One region of the Mycobacterium sp. NPDC003323 genome, then DNA from elsewhere that is predicted to be linked to it. Evidence: predicted binding sites of a transcription regulator. Region 1 holds the regulator's gene; each other region holds the start of a gene.

Region 1 (3,276 bases):
AGGCGGATCAGACCGAGAACGGCAACATCGTCACCCAGCAGTTCAACGGCGGGTCCATCTCCTGGGACTCGTCCACCAATCAGTTCAGCACCGAGCCGGCCGGCCTGCAATCGCAGTTGACCGGTCTGCAGGTGCCCGGCGCGGAGGCGCCGCAGAACCCGTCGGCCGCACCCGAGGCGGCGTCGGGCGGTGACGGTGACAAGTGGTACACGTGGCGCTGGTGGTGGCTGCTCGGCCTGATCCCGCTGGTCGGCCTGATCGCGGTGATCGCCGTTGCGGTGCTGCGCAATCGGCGCTCCCGCGACGACCGATTCGAGGACTACGACCGGGGTTACGGCGGCTACGAGGACCGCTACGACGGTTATGACGGCTATGACGGTCCCGACGCCCGCCGCGACGCGGAACCCGAGACCGGCGTGCTGCACGACGGTGGTTACGAGCAGCAGAGTGCGCAGAGCCCGTGGGCGCTGGTGCCGCCGGTCGGCGAGACCCCGCCGTATGCCAAGCGTTCGGCCGAGGCCGGTGCCCGTCCCGCCGACGACTTCACCGACGATCTCGGCGAGGATCTCGACGACGACGATCGGGACGATTTCGTCGACGCCGAGTACGTCGACGAGCCCGAATACGGCGACGAGCCCGAATACGGCGCTGAGCCCGAATACGGCGCTGAGCCGGAGCCGGCGGAAGCACCGCAGGAGCCGGTGTTCGACGAGGACGCGGTGGACACCGCGCCCACCCGCATCGAAACGCTGCCGCCGGAGCCGTCGGTACCCGAACTCGACGTCGAGCCGCCGACCGCGGTGGTCGGGGTCCCGCCGCTGCCGTCCTACGAGCCCGAGGTCCCCAGCGGCCGGCACGCGGCGGCGGCACCGGACGACGAGGCCGAAGACGCCGGTTGGACGTCCATGCGGCTGGCCACCACCGACCGCTACCGGGCCCCCGAGGGTTATCCGATCAAGGCGGACACCAAGACGGGTCTGTACTGGGCGCCGGGCAGCCGCGGCTACCGCGATACCGAGGCCGAGATCTGGTTCGCCAGTGAGGAGTTCGCCCGCGCGAACGGTTTCGTGCGGGCCGACTGATCAGACCTTGCGGATCACGGTGACGACCTTGCCGAGCACCACGGCGTCGTTACCGTCGATCGGTTCGAACGCCGGGTTGTGCGGCATCAGCCACACCTGGCCCTTGGTCCGCTTGAAGGTCTTCACGGTGGCCTCGCCGTCGATCATCGCGGCGACGATATCGCCGTTGTCGGCCACGTTCTGCTGACGGACGACGACCCAGTCGCCGTCGCAGATCGCCGCGTCGACCATCGACTCGCCGACCACCTTCAGCAGGAACAGTGAACCCTCGCCGACCAACTCGCGGGGCAGCGGGAAGACATCCTCGACGGCCTCCTCGGCCAGGATCGGTCCGCCCGCGGCGATGCGTCCGAGCACCGGGACGAAGGTCGGCTCCGGCAGTGTGTCGGAGCCCGCGACGTCGGTCGCGACGATCGGCGTCACGGTGTCGTCGGCGCCGCGGACGTCCACCGCGCGTGGGCGATTGGGATCGCGCCGCAGATAGCCCTTGCGTTCCAGGGTGCGCAGCTGGTGGGCGACCGACGAGGTGGACGTGAGTCCGACGGCGTCGCCGATCTCCCGGATGCTCGGTGGATAGCCACGGGTGGTCACCGAGGTGCGGATGACCTCGAGAATGGTGCGCTGACGCTCGGTCAGGCCGGAGCGTGCCTCAGGGGTGTCGCTGCTGTCGCTCATGGGGCTGAATGTAGTCGCCGCCGCACCGATAATCAAACATGTGTTCGAGGCGTGTCGCGTGTCTTCATCGGCGTCGCGGGATCCCGGTCGACCACAGCGCCCAGGCGATCAGCACCGGCTGGAAGAACAACCGGACCAGGCGCTTGGTGTCGGTGTCGAGGCCGAAACCGTCGGCATGGTTGAGGTACTGCGCGATGTTGCCCGGGAAGATCAGCACGAAGAACGCCGCCAGCAGCCGGCCGACCAGGACGCGGTCGCGTCGCAGCAGGGCCAGGCCGACGCCGAGGGTGATCTCGACGCCACCGGAGGCCATCACGACACCGTCGGCATCCATCGGAACCCACTTCGGCACCTGAGCCTGAAACTCTTCACGGGCCCAGAACAGGTGGCTGAGGCCGGCGAAGATCATCGCGCCGGCAAGCGTCAGGCGGGCGATGCTGCGCGCGCGGGTGGTGGGCGGCGGTGCGGGCACCTCACTCATCGGGCACCGGGCAGGTTGTAGGCGAAGGACTTCTGCTGGCGCTGCTTCATCTTCTCCAGGCACTCGTGATGCTTGCGGGCGTGATAGGCCAGCGGGAAATAGGTCAGCCGATCCGGCAGGATCCGGTAGGCCGTGCGGATGACGGTGTAGATGCGCTGCAGTTCACGCTCTTCGGCCGTGCTCCAGGTGACGCCGAGCTTCGCGCGCAACCGCGGATCGAGCAGCCCCACCACCGAGAGGTAATTCAGCCGCAGCCCGGGGCGCAGGATCCGGCGCGCCAGCGGGCGCAGGAGCGCGGGCACCGATGGCGGCAGGTCGACCTTGCCGGTCTTCATCTCGCCGATCAGTTGCAGTGCCTGCGGGGTGGCTTCCAGCCTGTCGATCCAGGACTCGAAGTAGGCATCCATCTCGGCCGGGGTCTGCGGGTAGTCGCGCATCGGCACGTGCAACAGCCGGGCCAGTCGGCGGTTGTCGCGTAGCAACTCGGCCTTCTCGTCGGCGGTGAACTCACGCCCCACCAGCAGCCGGCCGCCCTGGGCCGTGACGATGTAGCCGGTGGCGATCACCCACTGATAGGACTGCGGGTTCAGTGCGCTGATCTGCTTGCCGTCGGCGGCGCTGCGCATGGTGATCGGCTGGTGCATGGCGCGCACCCGGTTGCCCTCGGCGACGGCCTCGGTGCCGCCGTAGGTCCACCGCAGCACCGAGTCGACGGAGCGGATCGCGCGGCCACCCGGGTCGCCGTGGAAGGCCGCCGAGTAGCGGCCGGTGATCTCGGCGATCACCGGCTCCATGGCCTGCATCATGAACGCCGCCCCGTCGACGATGAGAAACGTCCAGCGCCCGGTGTGCTCGGCGGTCAGTGAGTCCAGCGGGACCAGCTCGGGCCGGCCGGCGTCTTCGGCATCGTGAACGGGTAGATCCGTGGTGGCAGTCATGACTGCGCGCACCTCCTCAAGGCTTGGGGCAGCGACGCTAATATGACCTATCGGTCGCATTCAAGTCGCGTTAGGAGGCTGCATTGGCTGCCGATAAAAG
Region 2 (3,276 bases), on a different contig from region 1:
CGGTGGAGATCACGGAGTTCGCGACCATCCGCGAGCTGATCGGCCGCGGACTGGGCGTCGCGCTGCTTCCGCATGACGGCCGCATCGCCGGCGGCACCGCGGAGGTCGCCTTGAGTCCGGCCGGATTTCGGCGCGATATCGCGCTGGCGTGGGGGCCGACGGCGGCCTCCGCCGTCGGCCGGCGGCTGTTGGGATTCCTGCGCGAACGTCTGTGATCAGCCGGGCACATTGGCCTTGAGCGTGGCCAGCGCCGCTGTGCAGAGCTCGGCCAGTTCCTCGGCCTCCGCGGGATCCAGGGCGGCGCGCACGAGTTCGGCCATCCGCCGATTGGTCATCTGCTCCGCCTCGTCATAGCGGTCCTTCTTGTCCGCGCCGTCGGGGAACGGTTTCGGCCAGCCGAACATCGCCGCGTATTGCGGCCCCTTGTTGAGCATGTGCGCCTCGATCGGCGTGACATCGCTGAGGCTGAGTGCGTTGAAATGCAGTCCGGCGCGCAGTTCGCGCAGCACGAACATGACCTGCAGGACGCGGGCCGGGGCGTCCTCGGCCAGCGGCATCGTGCGCCACCCCGTGAACAACGGAGAGGCCGCGGTCGGCGCCGCCGCGATGAGCTTCTCCCCCAACTCGGCGATGCGTTCCAGACCGTGGGCGTCGGCGAGGTACTTGCGCCCGAAATCGGCGGCCTGGTCCCAGTACACCTCGGCGGCGCCGGCGGCGCCGCGCACGGCGACACCCTCGTCCCACATGGTCGCGAGGCCGGTGGGTTCGAATACCGCGAACACCGCGGCGACGGTCGCGCCGGTGACATCACCGAGCACGCCACCGCGACCGGCGACATACCCGGCCAACGGGTTCTGGTATCCGTTGGCCACGCTTGCCTGATAGGTCTCGGGGTGCAGCATGAAGACGGCGACTGCCTGTTCGATGGATGCCCCCGCGGTCGCGGTGGCGTGGACCAGATCGGTGTCGGTCATCGAGGCTTCTCCTGGCTGGGGCCGGCGGGTACGCAATCGAACACTAGACGCCTGCCGACGGGCGCGGCCCACCTATCGCGTGAAGGACCGGCTGCTGCTGGATTGTCCCGCTTGGCGAGCGACATTCGAGCGACACGAATTTCTCTGGCCCCGTTGGCATCTCGTGTCACATTCCGGCCTGGTTTGTCGGTGGTCGTACGTATGTTCGGGTCATGAAGTCGGATGTGGTGCAGTCTCGGGACGCGGTGGCCGCCGCGGTCTGTGATCGTGCCGCGTCGGTGAAGGCGTTGTTGGATGCTGATTTCTCGGTGTTCGACACCGCCGAGTTGTTGGCGTTGCAGTCCGAACGCGAGGAACGCGCCCGCCAGGATGAGGCGGTCGATCACCGGATCCTGGCGGCGTTGATGGCGCGGGCGAGCGCGCATGAGATCGGCGGCAAGAACTGGGCCGATGTGCTGGGCACCCGGATGCGACTGTCCGGGCGCGAGGCCGCGCGCCGGGTGCGCCGCGCCGAAGAACTGGCCCCCAGGCAGTCGATCACCGGGCAGACGCTGGAGCCGGCGTTGGGGTTGTGCGCCCAGGCGTTGGCGCAGGGGGCTATCGGTGAGGGTCATGTGGCGGTGATCGCCGAGGCGGTGCGCCTGGCGGCCAAGTATGTCGATGCCGCCGAATGTGCGGAGTTGGAGGCCATCCTGATGCCGCTGGCCCAGAGCAGCCCGCCCGAGACGGTGCACGCCACCGCGGTGTCCGCGCTGTATCTGATGAATCAGAATGGCTCGGGCCCCGATATCGTGCGCCACAAGCGCGGTATCAGCATCGGTCAGCAGGATGCCGACGGGTTGACCCGGATCACCGGCTGGGTGGATCCGGAGCTGGCGGCCTATCTGGGTACGGTGAATGACACCTGGGCCCGTCCCGGGGTCAACAATCCCGAGGACCCGGACTCACCGGCCAACCCCGAGCCGGAGCCGGAGGCTGAAGCTGACGAGCCGGCAGCGCCGGGCACTGAACCGGCACCGCCGGCGAGCGACGCCGAAGCCGAGTCGGAAGCGCAGGCAACTCCCGCATCCGACGCGGAAGCGGACGCAGAGACGGCTGCCGCTGAAGCGCAGGCGCCGCAGAACGATGCCGAGGCGCAACCCGAGCCGCACAACCCACCGTCCTCACCGCCCGCACCGTGTGATGATCCGGCGTCGGTGTGGGAACAGCTACCGCTGCCCACCACCTTCGACGAGCTCGCCGAGCGGATCGACGCGGTCGAGGCCGCCGCCGCAGCCGCAGCCACCCCGCCACCATCGCTGCCGCCGCTGACCGGCCCCGCCTACCGCGACACCCGCACCCAAGCCCAGCGCCAACACGACGCCCTCAAAGCCGTGCTACGCGAGATCCTCGCCTCCGGGCGCCTGGGCCAGCACAACGGGCTCCCCGTCACCGTCGTGGTGTCGACCACGCTGGGTGAGTTGGAGTCCGGGGCCGGGATCGCGGTCACCGGGACCGGCACCTTGATGCCGATGCCGGACCTGATTCGGCTGGCCGAGCATGCCCACCACTATTTGGTGGTGTATCGACAACACACCGCCGAACCGCTCTACATGGGCCGCACCAAACGCCTGGCCACCAAGGCCCAACGCCTACTGCTGTACAACCGCGACCGCGGCTGCACCCGACCCGGCTGCACGAAATGCGCCAACCACTGCCAGGCCCATCACGCCGACCCCAGCTGGGCTAACGGCGGGCTCACCGACGCCGACACCCTCGGACTGGGCTGCGGGCCCGACAACCAACTCGCCGAACTGGGCTGGACCACCCGCATCGACCCCACCACCGGACGCGTGCACTGGCACCCACCACCGCTGATGGACACCGGCCAAGACACCATCAACCACCACTTCCACCCCGAAGAACTCCTCAAACGGGAGGACTATCCCGAGGAGGAATCAGGGTGAGCGTCGTGTCACTCGGAGGGCTTGACCGCCAGCACCGGTTTCGCGCATTCCAGGATGAGTTTCTGCGCGACACTGCCGAGCAGCAGCTTGCCCACCGGGCTGCGATGGCGGATGCCCACCACCAACAGCTCGGCCTCGGGGCGGTCCATCGCGGTCAGCAGTTCGTCCACGGCGTCGACCCCGACGGGCTGGCGGAGCTCGAACTCGACACCGCACTCGGCGAGCCGGCCGCGGACATCGCTGACCTCCGCACCTCCCGCGAAACGCGAATCCACATACGCCTCACCCGATGTCGAGTTGATCACCAGCAGCGTGGTGTTGCGGCGCTTGGCCTCGACGATCCCGTGCTCCAGCGC
Region 3 (3,276 bases), 170 kb from region 1:
CCACCATGCGCAGACCAGGGTAGGAGCTCTGATAATCGACGATGATCCGCAGGATGGCGTCGAGCCTTTCCTCGCTGGGTAACTCGGCGCTGATCCTGGCGATCGCCCGCTCGTAGTGTTTGCGCTCCCAGATGACGAAGGCGTCGAGCAGGTCCTCCTTGGAGGCGAACCATCGATACAACGTGGGACGGGACACACCCGCCTGCAGCGCGACCTCCGACAGGCTGAGTTTGGTCATCCCGTAGTTGCCCAGCACCTCGGCGGTGGCGGCGAGGATCCGCTCACGCGTGGTCACCTGGGACATGGCATCAGCTTTACAAATTATCTTCGTACTGTCACGCTCATCTCTGTCGCGACATCGCCGTCGCCAGCCCCAGGAGGGAATCGCCGTGACAGTCGCCAGCGCCCCGCGGGCACGCGAATACAGTCCGTTCGACATCACGTCGCACGGATTCTGGAGTCAGCCCTTCGACGTTCGGGATCAGACTTTCGCCCAGCTGAGGGCGCTGGACGGATTGAGCTGGCATCCGCCGCTACCGACCCTTTTCGATCTGGAGGAGCCCGGATTCTGGGCGGTGACGCGGCGTGCCGATCTGCAGTTCGTCAGCCAGAACCCGCATCTGTTCACCTCGACTCGGGGTGTGGCGCTGGACCCGATGCCTGCCGAGATGCAGAAGTTCGCCACGTTCTTCCTCATGATGGATCCGCCCGAGCACACCACCTACCGGCGGTTGATCAGCTCGGCGTTCACACCGCGCAATGTGCGCAGGATCGAGGAGCAGATCCACGACAACGCGGTGGCGATCGTCGACGAACTGATCGGAGCCGGTGACATCGACTTCGTGCACGACTGCGCCGCCAAGCTGCCGATGATGACCATCAGCGACATGCTGGGCGTGCCCAAGGCCGATCAGCCGGCGCTGGCCGCGGCCGCCGAGAAACTGTTCAGCATGAGCGATGACGATTACTCGACGCTCGAAGAGCGGGCGATGGACACCATCAACGAGATCATGCTGATCTCGAACACCGGTGTCGAGCTGGCCAAGTTCCGTCGCGCCAATCCCGGGGACGATCTGATGACCAGCATCGTCGACGCGGAGGTGGACGGGCGTCGGCTCACCGACGAGGAGATCGGGGCATTCCTGATGCTGCTGGCCTCGGCCGGTAACGACACCACCAAGCAGACCACCACCCATGCCATGCTGGCGCTCGCCGCGAATCCTGGCCAAAGAGATTGGCTGATGGATGATTTCGACGCGCGTATCGGGATGGCCACCGAGGAGTTCGTGCGCTGGTCGACGCCCGTGCTGCAATTCGCGAGATTCGCCACCGAGGATGTCGAGGTGGCCGGTCAGCAGATCAGCGCGGGGGACAAGGTGGGGTTGTTCTACTGCTCGGCCAACCGTGATGAGCGGGTGTTCACCGACCCGCACACCTTCGACCTGAGCCGGGCGCCGAATCCGCAGGTGGGTTTCGGCGCCGGCGGCCCGCACTTCTGCCTGGGCAATCAGCTGGCGAAATGCGAACTGCGCAACATCTTTCGGGAGCTGCTCACCCGACTGACGACGATCGAGTTCGGTGCGCCGGACTTGTTGTACAGCAGCTTCGTGCATGGCATCAAGCGGTTGCCCGCGTATGTGGGCTGAGTCGGAGGTGCGGTGGGGAAGTGTCGCTACCAAGACCATTCGAAGTGTCACCGATGTCCTGATGCACAATTTCCCACCAATTCTCGTCTCGGAATTTTGTTGCACGGTGCCCAGATTCGGCGTAGGATCGAACACAAGTTCGAAGCGAAGTGGCTCCCACTCTCCAGGTGAGCCCGTGTCGGCGGCTACGGGTCGCCGAAGAGGTTCGACGACCCTGACGAGGGTTTGTCTGAGCCGTGGTGCCCCTTTGGGGGCGAGTGTGTGTTGGCCTTGTCCGAAAGGTTGGGTCCCGGGATGGACGCCACCGATTTGAGTTCTTTCATTGATGCGTTGATCGACGATCTCGCACCGTCTGTTCCGCCAAATGATGATGATGTCGGGCGGACGTTGTTTCATCTGCTGGACTGTCCGCGGAAGGTGGTTGATGAGGTGCCGCTGTTGGCGGTGCTGACGGCCGCGGTGACGGCCCGCAACCTTTTCGATCACGTGATCGCTTCTGCGGTGGCGGCGGCGGAGCGGCTCGGGGTGCCGGCGCGCAAACGCCTGCGCAGCGGGGCGGATCTGCTCACCGCGCTGGGGATGTCGCCGGGTGCCGCGCAGCGCGCGGCACGGGTGGGACGCGCGGCGTCGTCGATGCCGGCGTTGACGCGGTCCCAGCGCGTGGGTGGGTTGGGCATCGAGTTCGTCGACGCGGTCGGTAAAGGTGTGGCCCATATCGAGCGCCGCGTCGAGTTGTCCGAGCAGGACCGCGCCAGCGTGGTGCGCAAGCTGATGATTCAGATCACCCCGGCTCAGGTGGACTCGAAGGCCCGCGCGATCGCCATCGATAAGACCGCGGCACAGCCGGTGGGGGAAAGGCCGGTGCCGGTGGCCGAGGACGCCGACCTCAATGAGATGACCCTGGTCCAGAACGGCGAAGGCCGATTCGAGGCCTCGTTGGATCTGGATGTGGGGACCGGGGAGGAATTGTGTGCGGCGTTGGATCCGTTGTGTAGGCCCGTCCCGCTGCCGGACGGCTCACCGGATCCGCGCCCGATCGGTAGGCGTCGCGGCGACGCGATCGGGCAGATTCTGCGCACCTACTTGTCGCAGTCGACGCGACCGATGTCCGGTGGCGTGCTGCCGCACGTCACGCTGATCCGGCCGAACGCTGCAGCGGCCGGCGACGAAGACGTCGACAGGCTGGGTTTCGGTGGCCCGATCAGCACCGCCACCGCCGATCTGATCGCGTGTGACTCCACGCTGACCTCGGTGGTCGTGGATCACACCGGGGTGCCACTCGATGTCGGGCGCAGCGAGCGCCTGTTCACTCCTGCGATCCGTAAAGCGTTGGGGATACGGGACAAGGGCTGTGCGCATCCGGGGTGTGGGCGGCCGGTGTCGTGGTGCGACGCCCACCACATTAAGCCGTGGGGCGCCGGGGGCGAGACGAGTCTGGACAACGGGGTGCTGCTCTGCCGCTACCACCACACCCAGATCCATCACGGTGGCTGGCAGGTCTACCTCGGCCCCGACCGCCACCCATGGTTCATCCCACCCCACGACCCGACCGGACCACAACCAGCGCACCTGCGCTCGCATGCCCGCCGCACCATGACCGACCTACCGGCCGCCGCATAACCCAAAGCCT

What was found. The regulator LexA, encoded in region 1, represses DNA repair genes until DNA is damaged. The targets are predictions, from matches to a motif close to CGAACANNTGTTCG.
Region 2: ACWDUN_RS24080 (DUF222 domain-containing protein) is a predicted target of LexA. The motif match lies at 1,169-1,182, and genes of this name have one in related genera.
Region 3: ACWDUN_RS02730 (DUF222 domain-containing protein) is a predicted target of LexA. The motif match lies at 1,775-1,788, and genes of this name have one in related genera.

Annotation. Positions count from the first base shown of each region.
Region 1 is NZ_JBSFSB010000001.1:797,601-800,876, forward strand. Features, by position in the region: gene ACWDUN_RS03570 (sunset domain-containing protein) at 1-1,082, shown strand, start outside; gene lexA (transcriptional repressor LexA) at 1,083-1,757, opposite strand; gene ACWDUN_RS03580 (DoxX family protein) at 1,822-2,238, opposite strand; gene ACWDUN_RS03585 (oxygenase MpaB family protein) at 2,235-3,176, opposite strand.
Region 2 is NZ_JBSFSB010000014.1:79,501-82,776, reverse strand. Features, by position in the region: gene ACWDUN_RS24090 (LysR substrate-binding domain-containing protein) at 1-215, shown strand, start outside; gene ACWDUN_RS24085 (SCO6745 family protein) at 216-974, opposite strand; gene ACWDUN_RS24080 (DUF222 domain-containing protein) at 1,187-2,920, shown strand; gene ACWDUN_RS24075 (universal stress protein) at 2,929-3,276, opposite strand, start outside.
Region 3 is NZ_JBSFSB010000001.1:624,976-628,251, forward strand. Features, by position in the region: gene ACWDUN_RS02720 (TetR/AcrR family transcriptional regulator) at 1-304, opposite strand, end outside; gene ACWDUN_RS02725 (cytochrome P450) at 390-1,646, shown strand; gene ACWDUN_RS02730 (DUF222 domain-containing protein) at 1,941-3,266, shown strand.